Regions from separate parts of the Bacillus sp. 3255 genome, predicted to be linked through region 1. Evidence: predicted binding sites of a transcription regulator. Region 1 holds the regulator's gene; the other holds the start of a gene.
What was found. The regulator LexA, encoded in region 1, represses DNA repair genes until DNA is damaged. The targets are predictions, from matches to a motif close to CGAACATATGTTCG.

Region 1 (5,223 bases):
ATAGCCGGAAATGTCAGGTACGCCTGCCAGCTTTTCCTTCTGCAAATCGGGAGATCCGTTCGTTAACAAGAGCAGTTGGTACTTCCCTTTCAACGCATCGAGAACGCGGAACGTTTCCTCATAGACGAGCGGCCGCTTGCGGCGTTCTGCCGGGAAAAGCTCCCCAAGCTTGTACCCCAGCTCGCGGTCTTCAATGCCAAGCGCGCGCAGCCCGCGGGTCCACGACTCCGTGCGGTAGCCAGGTGCTAATTGCTGCAGCTTGCGGAAATTCTCATTCTCGCCTTGCGTGAAATTCGCCCATAGTCCCTCGAACGGATTAATGCCAATCATTTTCGTAAACGGGAACGTCTCATAAGATTCATACAAGGCCCGGGCTTCTTTGCGAACGGCAGCTTCCAGCTCCGCCGGGTTAACGGCCACATGCCGCGCAGCTTCCTCGCAAGTCGCATCGAACGCTTCCTGCACACTACGGTCGTCCCATAACAGCGTGTCATCCAAATCAAAAAGTACAGCCTTCAACGTCATCATTCATTTCCCCTTTGAATGTTGTCTCTATGTGAACGAGCAATTACTCTTCGTCCGTGAACTTGATAGAATCAAGCTGAACTTTAAGATTGCCTCGGAAAGCCTCGATATAAATTCTTCTGAGCTCATTGCGTTCATCGATTTCTGCGTCCGTCAAGCCGACGGTTTTCGCTTTGCGTGCTAGCTCATTGATGCGCTCGATGTTTTTCTCCATACTGTCGCTCATAGTGATCCTCCAGTCCAAATGTCAATATGACTATTACTTTGCCATCCCTCTACGGGATTGTCAAGAAAACGACAAAAAGAGCCATCGGATCATGTCCAAGCCTCTTTCAGTCCTTACTCTATTCAGTTTATGCCCGAGAGCTAGGGGAGCAACAGCACTTGCCCTTCATTCAAAGAACTTGTTGCAAGATGGTTTAATGATTTAATCTTATCTATGTAGGAACGTACGTTCTCATTGCTGTGCTTATTCGCTTCCGCGATAGCCCAGAGCGTATCTCCAGCTTGAATAACGATCCTCTGGTGCACCTCCGCCTTGGAGACCGTGTGAACGGGTACGCTTGCTGTCGGTGCTGTCGGTGCTGTCGTGGAAGCCGCATAAGCTTGTACCATAGCACCAAATGAGAACACAGTGCCTAGTATCATTACAATAATTACTAAGCGGAGCATTGCTTTCGTGTGACGTTGTTTGATCGTTGTGATTACTTCGGACACTGAAGCGGATCTATGAGGTGTGCGTGATTGATTGTTTTGTGTGTAAGCCATATACATGATTCATCATCTCCCAAACATTTGTTCTGGTATTAGAATAACACGAACACTTGTTTGTGTCAACGGATTTTCTCGAACTTATGTTTGTACGAACTCGGGTTCTATGTTATACTTTGGGTAATGATTCCCAGTATTGGAGTGATAACTATTGAGTAAGATTTCGCAGCGTCAGCAAGCTATTTTGGAATACATTAAGAACGAAGTGAAAGATAAGGGCTACCCGCCTTCCGTACGCGAAATCGGCGAGGCTGTCGGACTAGCCTCCAGTTCTACGGTTCACGGCCATTTGGAGCGCCTTGAGAAGAAAGGTTTGATCCGCCGGGATCCGACGAAGCCTAGAGCTATCGAGATTCTCGGGTTAGACGGCGCAGAAACGCATTTCGCCGTATCCGTTGCGCGCGTACCGCTCGTAGGTAAAGTTACTGCTGGGGTGCCGATTACGGCCACGGAGAACATCGAAGACTACTTCCCACTGCCAGTCAGCATGGTCGGCGACAACAATGTGTTTATGCTCAGCGTTATGGGGGACAGTATGATCGAAGCTGGCATTCATAACGGCGACTATGTCATCGTCAAGCAGCAGCAGACGGCAAATAACGGCGACATCGTCGTAGCCATGACGGAAGATGACGAAGCGACGGTGAAACGCTTCTATAAGGAGAAGGACCATATTCGTCTGCAGCCGGAGAACTCCGCATTGAAGCCGATTCTATTGAAGAACGTCACGATCCTCGGACGCGTTATCGGACTTTTCAGAGATATGTAAGAGAAAGCCGCCTGGCTTGAATAGGCGGCTTTTTTATTTGGAATTGCTTGGAAGCCGGCATCCTTGCCCTGCCGGCCGGTAGCTGGAAAAGCTCCAGTTATTTCAACCTGGTTTCGGCTTCCTGAGTGAATAGCTGGAATTTCTCCCGCTAAAAAAAGCGATTCGAGGTCGATTGCAGGAAATGCCGTGGAAATAACAGGAAATTTTCCAGTTAACTGGCGGCGGGAGCCTCTTTCCCCTTAAATAACGGGAGAAATTCCAGTTAACCCGCTCGGGCGTGTGCTATGCTAAAGATCCAACAAAAAAGCGCCAAAACGACTAAATAACCAGTCGTTCAGCGCTTTTTATTGGGAACATTTTCATGCTTCTGTTCGTTTAATGAATGATAACCCGATCCCGGAGGTCACGCCCATGAGAATCCGTTTCAGTATCCCTTTCAGTATCCCTTTCAGAATTCTTCCTAGAATCCCAACCATGCTGCTCCTAGCGCTCACCATCCTGCTGCTGTCCAGCTGCGGCTCCGCCGATCCTGCCGATCCCGCTCCCCCCTTAACCGCCAAGACGCTCCAAGAGCTGTACCCGGGCGATCTGACCAAGGTAGATGCCATCGAAATCCGCAGCGGATCCACCGGCGAATTGAAATCATTCACCGACCCGGCGAACGTGCAGCAATGGATCAACCAAGTACGAGATACGGTATTCCAGCCGGATCCGAATCAAGAAGACCGTGCAGGCTTTCTATACGCGGTGTCGCTGCTGGAGAACAAACAGGTGAAATTCAGCTTCACCCCGAACAGCACAGGCGGCCATTATTATCTCTACAATGAACAATTAACGAACAGCATACGAACGCTTTTTGAAAGCAAATAATTAAAACGCAAGCGCCCAGTTGCCCGCACGGAAAATAGGCTCCACGCGGCCGTCCGGCAGCTCTCCGTCGATCTCGAGGTCGGAAGTTCCAACCATGAAGTCCACATGGATCAAGCTGGTGTTCCCTCCCCTGGCTTTCAGCTCTTCGTTCGACAGCGAGGCGCCGTCTTTCATATTGATCGGATAGCAGCTGCCCAAGGCAAGGTGGCAGGAGGCATTCTCGTCAATTCCCGTATTATAAAAGATCCGCTTCACATTAGAGATCGGAGAATCGTAGGGAACAAGCGCGACTTCCCCCAAATAACGGGCCCCTTCGTCCATCTCCAGCAGCCTTGCCAAGTGCTCGTACCCGACTTCGGCTTGGTAATCCACCACTTTCCCGTTCTCGAAGGTGAACGAGAACTTATCGACAAGCGCCCCGTTGATATTAAGCGGCATCGTGCTGGCAACCTTCCCATGAACGCCTGTCCGCTTAGGCATCGTGAACACTTCCTCCGTCGGCATGTTCGCAACGAACCGGATGCCGCTGGCGTTCGCCTTATCGCCGCCCAGCCAGATATGATCCGCCGGCAGCTCGACGCGCAGATCCGTCCCCGCAGCGCGGTATTGCAGCGCGGCATACTGCTTCTCGTTCAGCACCTTCCGAACGCGCTTCAACTGCTCGATATGCGTCCGCCATGCCGCAACCGGATCATCTTCATACACGCGATTGAAGCGGAATACCGCATCCCACATCGCTTCCACCCGCTGATCCTCCGGAAGATCCGCATAAACTTTCGAGGCCCAGGCGGTTGTCGGGGCTTTGATCAAACACCAACTGAACGTACTCGTTCTTACATACTGCTGATATTTGGACCGCGCTGTCGCCGCCGCTTTGGAAGCTCTGGAGATGACGCCGGCATCAAGGCCCGCGTAGAGATCAGGATCAGGCACTTTGATATTCAGCAAAGCCCCGCCGTTCTCGACAAAGCGCTCCAGCATGTCCGTATGCCACTTCGGATAATAATCAAGCGCATCGTCGTGGGCATACGCCAACCGGCTGCGGGTCACAACATCATCCTGCCAGTTCACTTGAACGTAATTCGCACCTGCTTCATAAGCCTTCTTGACGATCATTCTCGTCAACTCCAGACACTCGATCGGCGATTCGATCATGAGGTCTTGACCTTTGTTCAAATTAACGCCGATTCTCACAACCAGTTCGGCATATTTTTCTAAGTTTTTCATAAAGTTGTCCATTCGTCGTTCCCGCTCCTTCGCATGAAAAAGCCCATCAGTCCATGCCAAGCATGTAACTGACGGGCTGATCTATCTAATTGTTACGCTTCGTTCTAGTACAGGGACAGATATTGATCTCTTTCCCACTGATGAACTTGCGTTCTATACATATCCCATTCGATCTCTTTCAATTCGTAGAAATGAGCCAGAGCATGCTCGCCGAGGGTGTCGCAGATCACTTCATCGCGAATCAGTTCGTCCAACGCTTGCTTCAAGTTCAGCGGCAAGCTTGGAATGCCTTGGCTTTCTCTCTCTTCTTCCGTCATCACATAGATGTTGCGGTCGGTTGGAGGAGGGAGCTGCATTTTGTTCTTAATGCCGTCCAGACCTGCGGCCAGCATGACTGCCAGCGCGAGGTACGGATTAGCAGCCGGATCCGGATTGCGCACTTCAACGCGCGTGCTCAGACCGCGGGAAGCCGGGATCCGAATCATCGGAGAACGGTTGCTCGCCGACCATGCTACATAGCAAGGAGCTTCGTAGCCTGGGACAAGACGCTTGTATGAGTTAACGGTAGGGTTCGTAATCGCCGCGAAAGAACGCGCATGGCGCAGTACACCTGCCATATAATGTCTCGCTACGTTACTTAAACCTAACTTGTCGCTCTCGTCATAGAACGCGTTGACATCGCCTTTGAACAGCGATTGGTGGCAGTGCATACCGGAGCCGTTCATGCCGAACAATGGTTTAGGCATGAAGGATGCGTGCAGGCCGTGCTGTCGGGCTACGGTTTTGACAACGAGCTTGAACGTCTGGATCTGGTCAGCCGCTTGGATCGCATCGGCATATTTGAAATCGATCTCATGCTGGCCAGGCGCCACTTCGTGATGGGAAGCTTCGATTTCGAAGCCCATTTCTTCCAAAGTTAAGACGATGTCGCGGCGGCAGTTTTCGCCGAGGTCCATCGGCGCCAAGTCGAAATAACCGCCTTGGTCGTTCAACTCCGTCGTCGGGTTGCCTTTCTCGTCGGTTTTGAACAGGAAGAACTCCGGCTCAGGCCCGACGTTCAT
Region 2 (5,223 bases), on a different contig from region 1:
AACGGTCGTCTCCGCAACATGATCTGCGGCACAACGTTGAATGGCGAGCGTGATGATTTCACGAGCTTTCTTATCGCCATCTTCTTTGGCCTGCGTTTCGATTTCCTTAATAAGCTGTGCAGTTTCGTGACGCACTTCCTGCTCCACATTGGTAAGAATGATGCTCTTCGCTTCTTCCATGGTAAGTCCGGAAATTCGCTCTAGCTCCGAAACCTGGCTCTTATAAAGCTGATCAATTTGATTTTGCGTATCCTCGATCCGCTTCTCTTTGTTGGCAACTTGCTCTTCTTTACGCTCGAGAGATTCTAATTTTTTATCCAGCGATTCCTCTTTTTGCAACAATCGTCTTTCTTGTCGTTGAATTTCATTCCGACGTTCACGAATGTCTTTTTCAGCTTCGGACCTAAGCTTGTGCACTTCGTCCTTCGCTTCCAGAACCGTTTCTTTTTTCAGTGCATCTGCTTCTTTCTTAGCAGCTTCTCTAATCTGCTCAGCGGCTTCTTCAGCACTGGAAATTTTCGCTTCTGCAAGAGATTTACGGATAAAATAACCAATCCCTAAGCATGCAGCTCCAACAATGAGAATGATCGCGATCCAGATGAAAGTCATCATCTTGTTCACCTCCTCGTTGGTTTCTCCAAGGTGTTAGCCTGGGATTCCGTTCGGTTTTTTGATCCGATTTTTAATTGTTAAACTTTCATTACATACCCAAATGGCTCTTAAAGGAATGCGCACCGCGCCTTAGAGGCACTATAGTGCTAATAATCCATAATCAACAGCGTAAAAATTGGCGGTTTTTACAGCTGTCCCCTCAAAATCAATGAAATTAGTATGATTTTGAATACATTATGAAAATATACACTGTTATTTTATCTTTTGTCGAAGAAGCTTGTCAAGCGATTGTCCTCGGATGAACTTGGCAGTCGCTCCATACCGCCTCAAATAGTTAATGCCATTAACTAATTCTGCCACATGTTTAATGGCATTAACTATTAAAAGTAGTCGTCGGAAATTTCAAATTCCTCCTCGCCTGCATCGCTGCTAATTTGGCTAAGCACCTTGTTGACAACGGAACCCGTATAACCTCTTCGCATGAGGAACGCCGCTGTTTTCCTGCGTTTATCGAATGGCTCTCCTGACGTCGTCTTCCACTTCGTCTGGGCCAGCTTCAACGCTCCCGCCAACTCATCCTCGGGGTTAATATGCTCCAATGCATGCTTCACCAAGTCCTTGTGAATGCCCTTCTGTTCCAACTCCTGCCGAACCAGATTGCGGCCTTTCTTCTGAGAGATGACCCGGCTCTCCGTCCACATCTTCGCGAATTCTTCATCGTTGAGATATTTTTGCTGATCTAACTTGTGGAGCACCCATTCCACAATCGGCAGTTCGTATCCGCTCTCTTTGAGTTTGCGCTTCAACTCGCTGGACGAATGCGGTCTCCGGCCGATCACCCGAATTGCTTTCATATAAGCATTATTGCGCTCCTCGTCCTCAATAATCTTTTCAATCTCTTGGAGATTGACATTCTCCCCTTTCGCCAAGCGATGTTTGATCAAAATATCTTCATGCACCGAAAACGCATACTCTTCATTCAGAAATATATTATAACGATGCTTGCCCCGCTTTTGCTTCTCAACCTTGGTAATGATAGTCGGCTGCTGCTCTTCCCGCTCCACGTTCTTTCAGCTCCTTAATGAACGAAAGCACCCTAACCCAAGGTTAAAGGTGCTTCCCCTAATATGATATATGCGAGCTTTATTCGAAAGCCGCTTCTAACTCATCGTCTTCCTCGTCAACGTTCGGCCCGACCGCAATAATTAAATTGCTGTTCTCACGAATTTTCTGTTCAATAGTTCCAGCGATGGCCTGATTCTCTTTCAAGAATTGCTTCGCGTTCTCACGGCCTTGTCCGAGACGCTCCCCTTCATAGGAGTACCACGCACCGCTCTTATTTACGATATCCATCTCAGTCGCAATATCGATAATACTGCCTTCACGCGAAATCCCTTCGCCGTACATAATGTCGACTTCCGCTTGTTTAAACGGAGGTGCCACTTTATTCTTAACGACTTTAATTCTTGTCCGGTTACCAACCATGTCATTGCCTTGTTTGATGGTTTCTACGCGACGCACATCCAGTCGGACCGAGGAGTAGAACTTCAATGCGCGGCCACCTGGCGTTGTCTCTGGATTCCCGAACATCACGCCGACTTTCTCACGCAATTGGTTAATGAAAATCGCAATAACTTTGGATTTGTTAATAGCACCGGAAAGCTTACGAAGAGCTTGGGACATCAAACGAGCTTGTAAACCTACGTGAGAATCCCCCATCTCGCCTTCGATCTCGGCTTTCGGCACAAGTGCCGCAACGGAGTCGATAACGATGATATCTACTGCACCGCTTCGTACTAGCGCTTCTGCGATTTCTAAAGCTTGCTCCCCCGTATCCGGCTGGGAAAGCAAAAGCTCATCTATGTTAATGCCGAGCTTACTTGCATAAGAAGGATCCAAGGCGTGCTCCGCGTCGATGAATGCTGCTTGTCCGCCAACCTTTTGTACTTCTGCAATGGCATGTAAGGCTACTGTTGTCTTACCTGAAGATTCAGGGCCGTATACTTCAATAATTCTGCCTCTCGGGAATCCACCTATTCCAAGCGCAATATCAAGTGCTAGCGCACCACTTGAGATCGTTTCAACTTGCATATGTGTTGACTCTCCAAGCTTCATGATGGAGCCTTTTCCGAACTGTTTCTCAATTTGTCGTAATGCATTATCAAGTGCGGCGCGACGATCTGTCAAAACACTCACTTCCTTCTATCATTATAGGTATATGATAACTTGTTTTTGGGTGTTTGCCAAGTACTTTTTCGAACATACATTCGACTTTTTCGCGAACAAACAAAAAACCGTAACAAAGTTATCGCTTTGCTACGGTTCTTCCGTCAACACTCTTTCAATTATAGGCTAGTTCTTGCTTTCTTTCAAGCGTTTCCAGAGTTGATAGAGTGCGCTTTTGGCGGCTCTGTGCTTGATAGACTCGCGGTTTCCGGAAAGCTGCAGCGTGAATACTTGCGTTTCCCTATTCTTCTGAGCGAATCCCACGTAAACAAGCCCTACCGGCTTGCCTTCCGAAGGATCGGGTCCAGCCACTCCCGTTACAGAAAGGCCATAATCGCTTCCCGTCACCGTCAGCAGATGTTCGGCGAGCAGCTCCGCCGTCTCTTGGCTGACCGCGCCGGGCGCCCCTTCGCCTTCCAACACTTCCATCGGAACGCCGAGCAGCTTATGCTTCAGCGCGTTGGAGTATACGATGATTCCGCCAAGGAACGATCGGGAGCTCCCGGGTATCGAAGTAAGCATATCGCTTAGCAAGCCGCCTGTGCAGCTTTCGGCGACGGCCAGCGTCATCTGCTGCTCGCCAAGGAGTTGTAGCACGATCGCTTCGATCGGGACGTCTTCATCGGCATAAATATGCTGGCCTAGACGGCTGCGAATTTCCTGCTCGGTCGCGAACAGCTTCCGCTCCCCTTCATCCGCGGTATGAGCCCGCGTCGTTAAGCGGATCGTGACCTCTCCTTCCTTGGCATACGGTGCGATGGTAGGATCCGTCTGGGCATGAATTAAGTCTATTAATTCATGCTCCAAATTCGATTCGCCGATCCCGGCGAATTTCAGCATTTTGGAATACAGCGGAACTTCCTCACTCATTACCCCGCGAAGCCAAGGTACCGCATATTTCGTGAACATCGGTTTCATTTCTTTGGGCGGTCCGGGAAGAAGAATGAAATGCGTCCCTTCGAACGTGAAGGCATTCCCGACGGCCAGCCCCGTCTCGTTATACAGCGGGTCGCTGCCTTCGATCATCAGTGCCTGGCGTCTGTTGCTTTCGACCATATGGATGCCGCGGCTCTGGAACATTTCCGCGATGGCCTTCATCGACGGCTCGTGGATAAGCAGCTGGCGGCCTGCGTACGCCGCTAGGACATCCTTCGTCAGGTCGTCCTGCGTCGGCCCAAGCCCTCCCGTACAGATGACCACATCCGCCCTTGAGGCGGCTAATTTGAAGCTTTCCAGCAGTCTTTGCTCGTTGTCTCCGACAACGGTCTGGAAATACATGTCTACACCGATCGCTGCGCATTCCCTGGACAGGAATTGGGCGTTCGTATTCACGATTTGCCCCAACAAGAGCTCTGTTCCAATTGCGATGATTTCTGCTTTCATCCAAGCCGCCTCCTGAATAGAAAAAAACCAATAGGTCGCCCTATTGTGTCTTTTCTGAAAAGTCTATGACATGTTTGTTTTTGACAAAATACTCAATGCCTGAGTAAACCGTTATGATGGCCGCTGCCCAACTGGCTATGACATCAAAGGGAATATGCAAAAACGTAAACGGAAAATTATTGATAAGTAGCGCAATGATGGCAGTAATCTGAGCCGCCGTCTTCGCTTTCCCCCACTTGCTGGCCGCCATCACTGTCCCTTCCAGAAGCGCGATTTGGCGTAGTCCTGTTACTGCCCATTCCCTGCTGATGATGACAATGACGATCCAAGCATCCACTTTATCCATTTCCACGAGCGATACGAGCACAGCCGTAACAAGCAGCTTATCCGCCAAAGGGTCAAGCAGCTTGCCCAAGTTGGTGACAAGATTGCGTTTGCGGGCGATGTAACCGTCCAAGCTGTCCGTGCTCGCTGCAATAATGAAAATTAAAGCAGCAATAATTTGATTATACGTAATGCTAAACTCCTCTATCCGTATATGAGGAAATTTGACCTTAATCAAGAGAAAAAACATGATGATCGGTACTAGTAATATCCTCGCCACGGTGATGCGGTTGGCCAGGTTCATGCAATAACCTCCCCGGATAAGTCAAACTCATAAGAGTGGGTAATGCGAACTTTGGCGAGTTCACCGATTTTCAGCTGATGGCCGTTGGATACGAATACTTCTCCGTCGATCTCCGGAGCATCGAATTGCGAGCGGCCAACATACACGTCGCTTCTGCCGTCATACTTCTCGATCAACACGTCGATCTCTTGACCGATGCGGCGACCTCCGCGGAGATTCGAAATTTGGCGTTGAATTTCCATAATCGTGTTCGCACGATATTCCTTCACATCGTCCGGAACTTGATCAGGCAAGCGCGCCGCTGGCGTATCATCCTCTTTGGAATAGGTGAACACACCGAGACGGTCAAATTGCACTTCACGCACAAACTCTTT

Region 2: a site for LexA is predicted at 2,869-2,882, ahead of recA (recombinase RecA). Genes of this name have one in related genera too.

The regions. Positions count from the first base shown of each region.
Region 1 is NZ_JAVDUS010000013.1:100,585-105,807, reverse strand. It holds gene J2X61_RS19975 (HAD family hydrolase) at 1-525, opposite strand, end outside; gene J2X61_RS19970 (DUF896 domain-containing protein) at 569-751, opposite strand; gene J2X61_RS19965 (LysM peptidoglycan-binding domain-containing protein) at 892-1,173, opposite strand; gene lexA (transcriptional repressor LexA) at 1,448-2,065, shown strand; gene J2X61_RS19955 (hypothetical protein) at 2,477-2,935, shown strand; gene J2X61_RS19950 (aminopeptidase) at 2,936-4,174, opposite strand; gene glnA (type I glutamate--ammonia ligase) at 4,267-5,223, opposite strand, start outside.
Region 2 is NZ_JAVDUS010000021.1:151,490-156,712, reverse strand. It holds gene rny (ribonuclease Y) at 1-612, opposite strand, end outside; gene J2X61_RS28205 (regulatory protein RecX) at 993-1,676, opposite strand; gene recA (recombinase RecA) at 1,756-2,799, opposite strand; gene J2X61_RS28195 (competence/damage-inducible protein A) at 2,965-4,221, opposite strand; gene pgsA (CDP-diacylglycerol--glycerol-3-phosphate 3-phosphatidyltransferase) at 4,262-4,849, opposite strand; gene rimO (30S ribosomal protein S12 methylthiotransferase RimO) at 4,846-5,223, opposite strand, start outside.